One region of the Bradyrhizobium sp. CCBAU 11361 genome, then DNA from elsewhere that is predicted to be linked to it. Evidence: predicted binding sites of a transcription regulator. Region 1 holds the regulator's gene; the other holds the start of a gene.

Region 1 (4,209 bases):
GCCGATCGGGAAGCCGCCGCCGAGCGCCTTGGCCAGCGACATCACGTCAGGTGTGACGCCGGTGCGGCGATGCGCGAAGAGATCGCCGGTGCGGCCCATGCCGGTCTGCACCTCGTCGAAGGCGAGCAGCAAGCCCTTCTCATCGCAGAGTTGGCGCAATGCCTTGAGGAACGCAGGCGTTGCGGAACGTACGCCGCCCTCGCCCTGGATCGGCTCGATCAGGATGCCGGCGGTCTGCGGACCGATCGCTTTCTTGACGGCCTCGATGTCGCCATGCGGCACCTGATCGAAGCCATCCATCGGCGGACCAAAACCTTCGAGATATTTTGCGGATCCCGTTGCAGCCAGCGTCGCCAGCGTGCGGCCGTGGAAGGCGCCTTCGAAGGTGATGATGCGGTAGCGATCCGGATGCCCCTTGGAGAAGTGGTGATGGCGGACCAGCTTGATCACACCTTCCAGCGCCTCGGCGCCGGAATTGCAGAAGAACACGAAGTCCCCAAAGCTCTCATTGCACAGGCGCGTAGCGAGCTTCTCGCCATCCGGGCTCTGAAAAAGGTTCGACATGTGCCAGAGTTTCGTCGCCTGCTCCTGCAGCGCCTTGACCAGCGCAGGATGGGCGTGGCCGAGCGCGTTCACCGCGACGCCGGACGTAAAATCGAGATAGCGATCGCCATTGGTCGCAATCAGCCAGCAGCCTTCGCCGCGCTCGAAACCGAGGTCGGACCTGGCGAAAACGGGAAGCAAATGCGGCGCTGCGCTGCTAGTCATGACGGTCACTTGATGTTGCGGACGGTGTGAGCGTGCATTGCGCAACGCACCATTGACCGGCCCGGAAAACGAAACGTGCCGCCTTTTAAGGGCGGCACGTGACACTATCTTATGCTTGGTGAAACCGGTGTCAATGCCGCCCGAAAGCCTCGCGAAACGCTGAATCCGTAGTCTTGCGGTGCCAAATTTGCCGGATTTTGGCCACGGAACATGTGGAAGCGAGTCGGCTGACTCTTGCGCGTGAGTCACGCCATATTGTAGCGTTTGGCTTGTCAGATACGACATCTCGTGCAGCAGTTCTGATCCTCTAAGTCCTCATGTACCGGCGTAAACGTTCGGGCGCATCTGGTGTGCCCGGCGAGCCTTAAGGGATTCTGACGGCACGGGTTTTTCGAGGCTTAGGCATTCGCCGCGAGGCGCCAGGATGGCAGCCGCACGGCGAGGGAAAGGGTGCAATGACGGTTTTGACCTGGTCCGACGATCGCGTCGAGCAGTTGAAAAAGCTCTGGGAGGCCGGATTATCGGCCAGCCAGATCGCAGCCGAGCTCGGCAATGTGACCCGTAATGCCGTGATCGGCAAGGTGCACAGGCTCGGCCTGTCCGGCCGCGCCAAGAGCCCGTCATCGGCGGCTCCGCGGCCGCGCAAGGCGCGCCCCGCGCAGCACATGATGCGGGTGAGCCGCCCCATTGCGCGCGGCAACACCGCGCTGGCGCAGGCCTTCGAGGTCGAGGTGGAGGCCGAACCGGTCACCTACGACAACGTGGTGCCGATGAGCCAGCGGCTGTCGCTGCTGGAGCTGAACGAGGCGACCTGCCACTGGCCGGTCGGCGATCCCTCGAGCGCGGATTTCTTCTTCTGCGGCGGCAAGGCGCTGTCGGGCCTGCCCTACTGCGCCCAGCACTCGCGCGTGGCGTATCAGCCGGCCGCGGATCGCCGGCGCGCACCGGCCAAGCCCTCGCGGTGAGTTTAAGCCCGCGCTGCTAGTGTCGCGCGATGACGGCTCAAAATACTCCGTGCCGTCCCGGCGAAGGCCGGGACCCATACCGCGAGGTCTATCGACTCGTCCGCGGTGCCAATTCCGAACAACTCGTCTTCGCCAAACCACTTCCTGTGGTTATGGGTCCCGGCCTTCGCCGGGACGACCACTGAGTTTGCGGTCGCACTCAGCCCTAAAACATCCGCACAGGCTTACGTCTGCTCCGCCTTCGCAAAGCGATCATCCAGCGCGTAGCCGGCGCCGCGGACGGTGCGGATCGGGTCCTGCTCGCGGCCGAGATTGAGCAGCTTGCGCAGGCGGCCGATATGGACGTCGACGGTTCGCTCGTCGATGTAGATGTCGCGGCCCCAGACGCTGTCGAGCAGCTGCTCGCGCGAGAACACGCGGCCGGGATGCTCCAGGAAGAACTCCAGCAGGCGATATTCGGTCGGGCCGAGGTCGATCGGCCGGCCCGAGCGCGCCACGCGGCGCTTGTCGCGATCGAGCTCGATGTCGCCATAGGCGAGCACGGTGGCGAGCCGCTCGGGGCTGGCGCGCCGCAGCAGGCCCTTCACGCGCGCCAGCAGCTCCGGCACCGAGAACGGCTTGACGATGTAATCGTCCGCGCCGGTCGCAAGACCCCGCACCCGCTCGCTCTCCTCACCGCGCGCGGTGAGCATGATGATCGGCAGCTGCTTGGTCTCGGGCCGGGTCCGTAGCCGCCGGCACAGCTCGATGCCCGACAGTCCCGGCAGCATCCAGTCGAGCACGATCAGATCGGGGATATGTTCCTTGAGGCGGGTGTCGGCGTCGTCGCCGCGCATCACCGTCTCGACGTCATAGCCGTCGCCTTCGAGGTTGTAGCGGAGAAGCTCGGTGAGAGCTTCCTCGTCCTCAACCACCATAATGCGTGCGCCCATGGTGTCGTCGCTCCTTGCGTCTTCAGGTATTCGGGACCGTCGTGGCGAAGGTCGTCATGTCGCCCTTCGGCCGCTTGTCGGTGATCGCCTGGCCCTCGATCATGTAGAACACGGTCTCGGCGATGTTGGTGGCGTGGTCGCCGATCCGCTCGATGTTCTTGGCGCAGAACATCAGATGGATGCAGAACGAGATGTTGCGCGGATCCTCCATCATGTAGGTGAGGAGCTCGCGGAACAACGAGGTGCAGATGGCGTCGACTTCCTCGTCGCCCTTCCACACCGCCATCGCCGCCGGCAGATCGTGCGCGGCATAGGCGTCCAGCACCGACTTGACCTGCTGCTGCACGAGGTCGGTCATGTGCTCGAGGCCGCGGAACAGCTTGAGCGGATGGAAATCCGTCTCCAGCGCCGCGACGCGCTTGCCCATGTTCTTGGCGAGGTCGCCGATGCGCTCGAGATCGGTCGCAACGCGCATGGCGCCGACGATCTCGCGCAGATCGACCGCCATCGGCTGGCGGCGGGCGATGGTGAGCACGGCGCGCTCCTCGATGCGCTTCTGCAGCGCGTCGAGCTCGGTGTCGGTGGCGACCACGCGCTGGCCGAGCGCGACGTCACGGCGGATCAGCGCGTCGACGGAATCGACGATCATGCGCTCGGCAATCCCGCCCATCTCGGCGACGAGCCGGGTGAGCTCCTGGAGGTCGGTGTCGAAGGCCTTTGCGGTATGTTCAGAACCCATGTCCCGTCTCCTCAGCCGAACCGGCCGGTGATGTAATCCTGCGTGCGCCGGTCGCTCGGCGACGTGAAGATCTTGCTGGTGTCGTCGAACTCGATCAGCTCGCCGAGATACATGAAGGCGGTCTTGTCGGAGACGCGCGCCGCCTGCTGCATGTTGTGGGTGACGATCGCGATCGTGTAGTTCTCGGACAGTTCCTGGATCAGCTCCTCGACCTTGGCGGTCGAGATCGGGTCGAGCGCCGAGCAGGGCTCGTCGAACAGGATCACCTCGGGCCGCACCGCGACGGTGCGGGCGATGCAGAGGCGCTGCTGCTGGCCGCCGGAGAGCGACAGGCCGGAGGCGTTGAGCTTGTCCTTGACCTCGTTCCATAGCGCGCCGCCGCGCAGCGCCTTCTCGACGCGGTCGTCCATCTCGGACTTCGAGATCTTCTCGTAGAGGCGGATGCCGAAGGCGATGTTCTCGTAGATCGTCATCGGGAACGGCGTCGGCTTCTGGAACACCATGCCGACGCGGGCGCGCAGCAGATTGAGGTCGAGCTTGCCGTCGAGGATGTTGGTCTGGTCGAGCATGAGCTGGCCGGTGGCGCGCTGGCCCGGGTAGAGGTCGTACATCCGGTTGAAGATGCGCAGCAGGGTCGACTTGCCGCAGCCCGACGGGCCGATGAACGCCGTGACGCGGTTGGCGCCGAGCGTCAGGTTGATGTTCTTCAGCGCGTGGTGCTCGCCGTAATAGAAGTTGAGGTTGCGCACCGTCACCTTGGCCGGGGCCTCGGGCAACACCGGCGCCTGGGGCAAACCACCAGCCG
Region 2 (4,209 bases), on a different contig from region 1:
CGCCAAAATGGTCGAGAAGATGAAGTCGATGCAGACCGACGATCCGCTGTTCGGTCAGGGCAGTATCCGGGTCGATGGCCGCAAGATTCACCCTGCTTACCTGTTCGAGGTCAAGAAGCCTTCGGAATCGAAGGGGCCGTGGGACTACTATAAGCTGGTGGGCACCGTTCCCGCGGACCAGGCGTTCCGGCCGCTCTCCGAGAGCGTCTGTCCGCTGGTGAAGAAGTAACTCTCGTGGCCCGCCGGGCGGTCGTGCCGCCGGCGGGCTTTCATTTTGGTGGCGGAAGCTAATCCTGATGCAGGCTCTCTACGCACAGCTACTGGTGGGACTGATCAACGGCTCGTTCTACGCGCTGCTCAGTCTCGGTCTTGCCGTGATCTTCGGCATGCTCAACATCATCAATTTCGCCCACGGCGCGCTCTACATGATGGGCGCTTTCGTCGCCTACTTCCTGCTGAACCTCGGCGGCATCAACTACTGGTGGGCATTGCTGCTGGCGCCGATCATCGTCGGCATCTTCGGCATGATCCTGGAGCGGACCATGCTGCAATGGTTGACCGGGCTCGACCATCTCTATGGCCTGCTCCTGACCTTCGGCATCGCGCTGATCGTGCAGGGCCTGTTCCAGAACTATTTCGGCTCCTCCGGCCTGCCGTACGCCATTCCGGACCAGCTCAAGGGCGGCATGAATCTCGGCTTCATGTTCCTGCCGATCTATCGCGGCTGGGTCGTCGTCTTCTCGCTGGTCGTGTGTCTGGCGACCTGGTTCCTGATCGAGAAGACGCGGCTCGGCGCCTACCTGCGCGCCGCCACCGAAAATCCGACGCTGGTCCGCGCCTTCGGCATCAACGTGCCGCGCATGATCACGCTGACCTACGGTCTCGGCGTTGGCCTTGCCGCGCTCGCGGGCGTGCTCTCGGCGCCGATCAACCAGGTCCGGCCGCTGATGGGCGCCGACCTCATCATCGTCGTGTTCGCCGTGGTGGTGATCGGCGGCATGGGATCGATCATGGGCTCGATCATCACCGGTTTCGCGCTCGGCGTGATCGAGGGCCTGACCAAGTATTTCTACCCCGAGGCCTCCAACACCGTCGTGTTCGTGCTGATGGTGCTGGTGCTCTTGGTGAAGCCAACGGGATTGACGGGAAGGGCGGCCTGATATGACAGCCTTGACGGACGATACGCTGCGGGCGACCCCGCGCGCGATGCGCGACGAGATGATCGTGTTTGTGGTGATGGCGCTGCTGCTGGCGTCGGTCCCGTTCACGGGGGTCTATCCGTTCTTCGTGATGCAGGCGCTGTGCTTCGCGTTGCTCGCCTGCGCCTTCAATCTTCTGATCGGCTATGGCGGCCTGTTGTCGTTCGGCCACGCGATGTTCCTGGGGACGGCGGGCTATTGCAGCGCGCATGCGCTGAAGGTGTGGGCGTTGCCGCCGGAGCTCGGCATTCTAGTCGGTATCGCTGCGGCTTTCGTGCTCTCGATCATCACCGGCTACATCTCGATCCGCCGCCAGGGCATCTATTTCTCGATGATCACGCTGGCGCTGTCGCAGCTGCTGTACTTCATCTACCTCCAGGCGCCGTTCACCCATGGTGAGGACGGCATCCAGGGCATTCCGCAGGGGCGCATGTTCGGCGTCCTCGATCTCACCAAGCCGACGGTTCTGTACTATGTCGTGCTGGTCGGCTTCCTCGCCGGCTTCCTGTTGATCTTCCGCATCATCAACTCGCCGTTCGGCGAGGTGCTGAAGTCGATCCGCGAGAACGAGCAGCGCGCGATCTCGCTCGGCTACCGGACCGACCAGTACAAGTTCATGGCCTTCGTCCTGTCGGGCACGCTGGCCGGCTTCGCCGGATCGCTGAAGGTGTTCGTGGCGCAGAATGCCTCGCTCACCGACGTGCACTGGACGATGTCGGGCGAAGTCGTGCTGATGACGCTGGTCGGGGGGCTCGGCACCATCTTCGGACCGGTGGTCGGTGCCTTCGTGATCATCGCCATGCAGCAATATCTGGCGAGCTTCGGCCAGTGGGTGACGGTGATCCAGGGCTCGATCTTCGTGATCTGCGTGCTCACCTTCCGCCGCGGCGTCATCGGCGAAATCGCGCATTACTTCCGGCGTTCGCTCTAAGTAATTGATTTAACGTCAGTTTGCTGGTTGAGTGAAAGCGGTGGATGATCCCGGTTCCGCGGGCGTGAGGTAGTGCGCGCGCGGATCGAAAATGGTCTATGACAGTTTCGTGACGGCCCTCCCGGGCCGGGCCATTTCCAACCGGTAGTCTATCCCCATGATGCGATGGTTTCGCGCTTTCCTGCCCAAGGAAGAACGGTTCTTCGACCTGTTCGACCGCCATGCCCAGACCGTGATCCAGGGCTCGATCGCGCTCCAGGGCATGCTCAACGGGGGCGAGGAGACGCCGGTTTATTGCCAGCGCGTCAACCAGTTCGAGAACGATGCCGACAACATCACCCGTGAGGTGCTGACGGCGGTGCGCCGCACCTTCATCACGCCGTTCGACCGCGGCGACATCAAGAACCTCATCACCTCGATGGACGACGCCATCGACCAGATGCAGCAGACCGCTAAGGCCGTGATGCTGTTCGAGGTCCGCGCCTTCGAGCCGCCGATGCGCGAGATCGGCGCGCTGCTGATCGAATGCGCCAATCTGGTCGGCCGTGCGCTGCCCCTGATGCAGCAGATCGGCAAGAACGTCGCCATGCTGACCGCGATCACCGAAGAGCTGACCAAGCTCGAGGGCCGGGTCGACGATCTCCACGACATCGGGATGAAGGAGCTGTTCCTCAAGCATCGCGACGGCAGCGCGATGGATTTCATCGTCGGCGTCGAGATCTACGACCATCTCGAAAAGGTCGCCGATCGCTTCGACGACGTCGCAAACGAAATCAACAGCATCGTCATCGAGCAAGTTTAGGGCAGGGGCCTCGCCGTGGATGCTGCGTTGGGTCTTCCCGTCCTGGTCGGACTGATCGCCGTCGCGCTGCTGTTCGACTTCCTGAACGGCCTGCACGACGCCGCCAATTCGATCGCGACCATCGTCTCGACCCGCGTGCTGCGGCCGCAATTCGCGGTGGTCTGGGCCGCGTTCTTCAATTTCGTCGCCTTCATGGTGTTCGGGCTGCACGTCGCCCAGACCATCGGCACCGGCATCATCGATCCCTCGATCGTCGATGCCCAGGTGATCTTCGCGGCCCTCGTCGGCGCCATCGTCTGGAACCTCGTGACCTGGGCGCTCGGCATTCCGTCCTCGTCGTCCCACGCGCTCATCGGCGGCCTGATCGGCGGCGGCATGGCCAAAGCGGGGATTTCGGCGGCGGTCTGGAGCGGATTGACCAAGACCGTGCTCGCCATCGTGCTGTCGCCGCTGGTCGGCTTCCTGCTGGCGATGATGCTGGTTGCGATCGTGTCCTGGGCCTCGGTGCGCTCGACGCCGTTCGCGGTCGACCGCGCCTTCCGCATCCTGCAATTCGCCTCCGCCTCGCTCTATTCGCTAGGCCATGGCGGCAACGACGCGCAGAAGACCATGGGCATCATCGCCGTGCTGCTCTATTCGCAGGGCCACCTTGGCAGCGAATTCTCGGTGCCGTTCTGGGTGGTGCTGTCCTGCCAGGCGGCGATGGCGCTGGGCACGCTGATGGGCGGCTGGCGCATCGTCCGCACCATGGGCCTGCGCATCACCAAGCTGACCCCGATGCAGGGCTTTTGCGCCGAAACCGGCGGCGCCGTGACCCTGTTCATGGCGACCTTCCTCGGGGTTCCCGTCTCGACCACCCACACCATCACCGGCGCGATCGTGGGCGTTGGCGCGGCCCGCCGGGTCTCCGCGGTGCGCTGGAACGTCGCCAGCTCGATCGTCTATGCCTGGGTGATCACGATCCCGGCCTCCGCGATCGTGGCGGCGCTGACCTGGTGGGCGGTCAAGATCTTCGTCAGGTGACGAATTTCAGCCCGGCGATGCCGGCGACGATCAGCCCGATGCTGGCAAGCCGGAATGCCGTGGCCGGCTCGCCGAACAGGATGATGCCAAGTGTCGCGGTGCCGACCGCGCCGATGCCGGTCCACACCGCATAGGCGGTTCCGACGGGCAGCGATTTGAGGGCGAGTCCGAGCAGGATGACGCTGCCGGCCATCGCCGCGAGCGTGATGACGGACGGAACAAGCCTGGTGAAACCCTCAGTATATTTCAGGCCG

The links. The regulator PhoB, encoded in region 1, activates phosphate uptake and scavenging genes when phosphate is short. The targets are predictions, from matches to a motif close to TGTCATNNANCTGTCAT.
Region 2: XI08_RS28420 (DUF47 domain-containing protein) is a predicted target of PhoB. The motif match lies at 2,229-2,245, and genes of this name have one in related genera.

Annotation. Positions count from the first base shown of each region.
Region 1 is NZ_LBJZ01000200.1:218,782-222,990, forward strand. Features, by position in the region: gene XI08_RS44590 (aspartate aminotransferase family protein) at 1-768, opposite strand, end outside; gene XI08_RS44595 (GcrA family cell cycle regulator) at 1,224-1,733, shown strand; gene phoB (phosphate regulon transcriptional regulator PhoB) at 1,958-2,665, opposite strand; gene phoU (phosphate signaling complex protein PhoU) at 2,688-3,404, opposite strand; gene pstB (phosphate ABC transporter ATP-binding protein PstB) at 3,416-4,209, opposite strand, start outside.
Region 2 is NZ_LBJZ01000188.1:29,808-34,016, reverse strand. Features, by position in the region: gene XI08_RS28435 (ABC transporter substrate-binding protein) at 1-229, shown strand, start outside; gene XI08_RS28430 (branched-chain amino acid ABC transporter permease) at 297-1,160, shown strand; gene XI08_RS28425 (branched-chain amino acid ABC transporter permease) at 1,162-2,130, shown strand; gene XI08_RS28420 (DUF47 domain-containing protein) at 2,288-2,932, shown strand; gene XI08_RS28415 (inorganic phosphate transporter) at 2,948-3,955, shown strand; gene sugE (quaternary ammonium compound efflux SMR transporter SugE) at 3,948-4,209, opposite strand, start outside.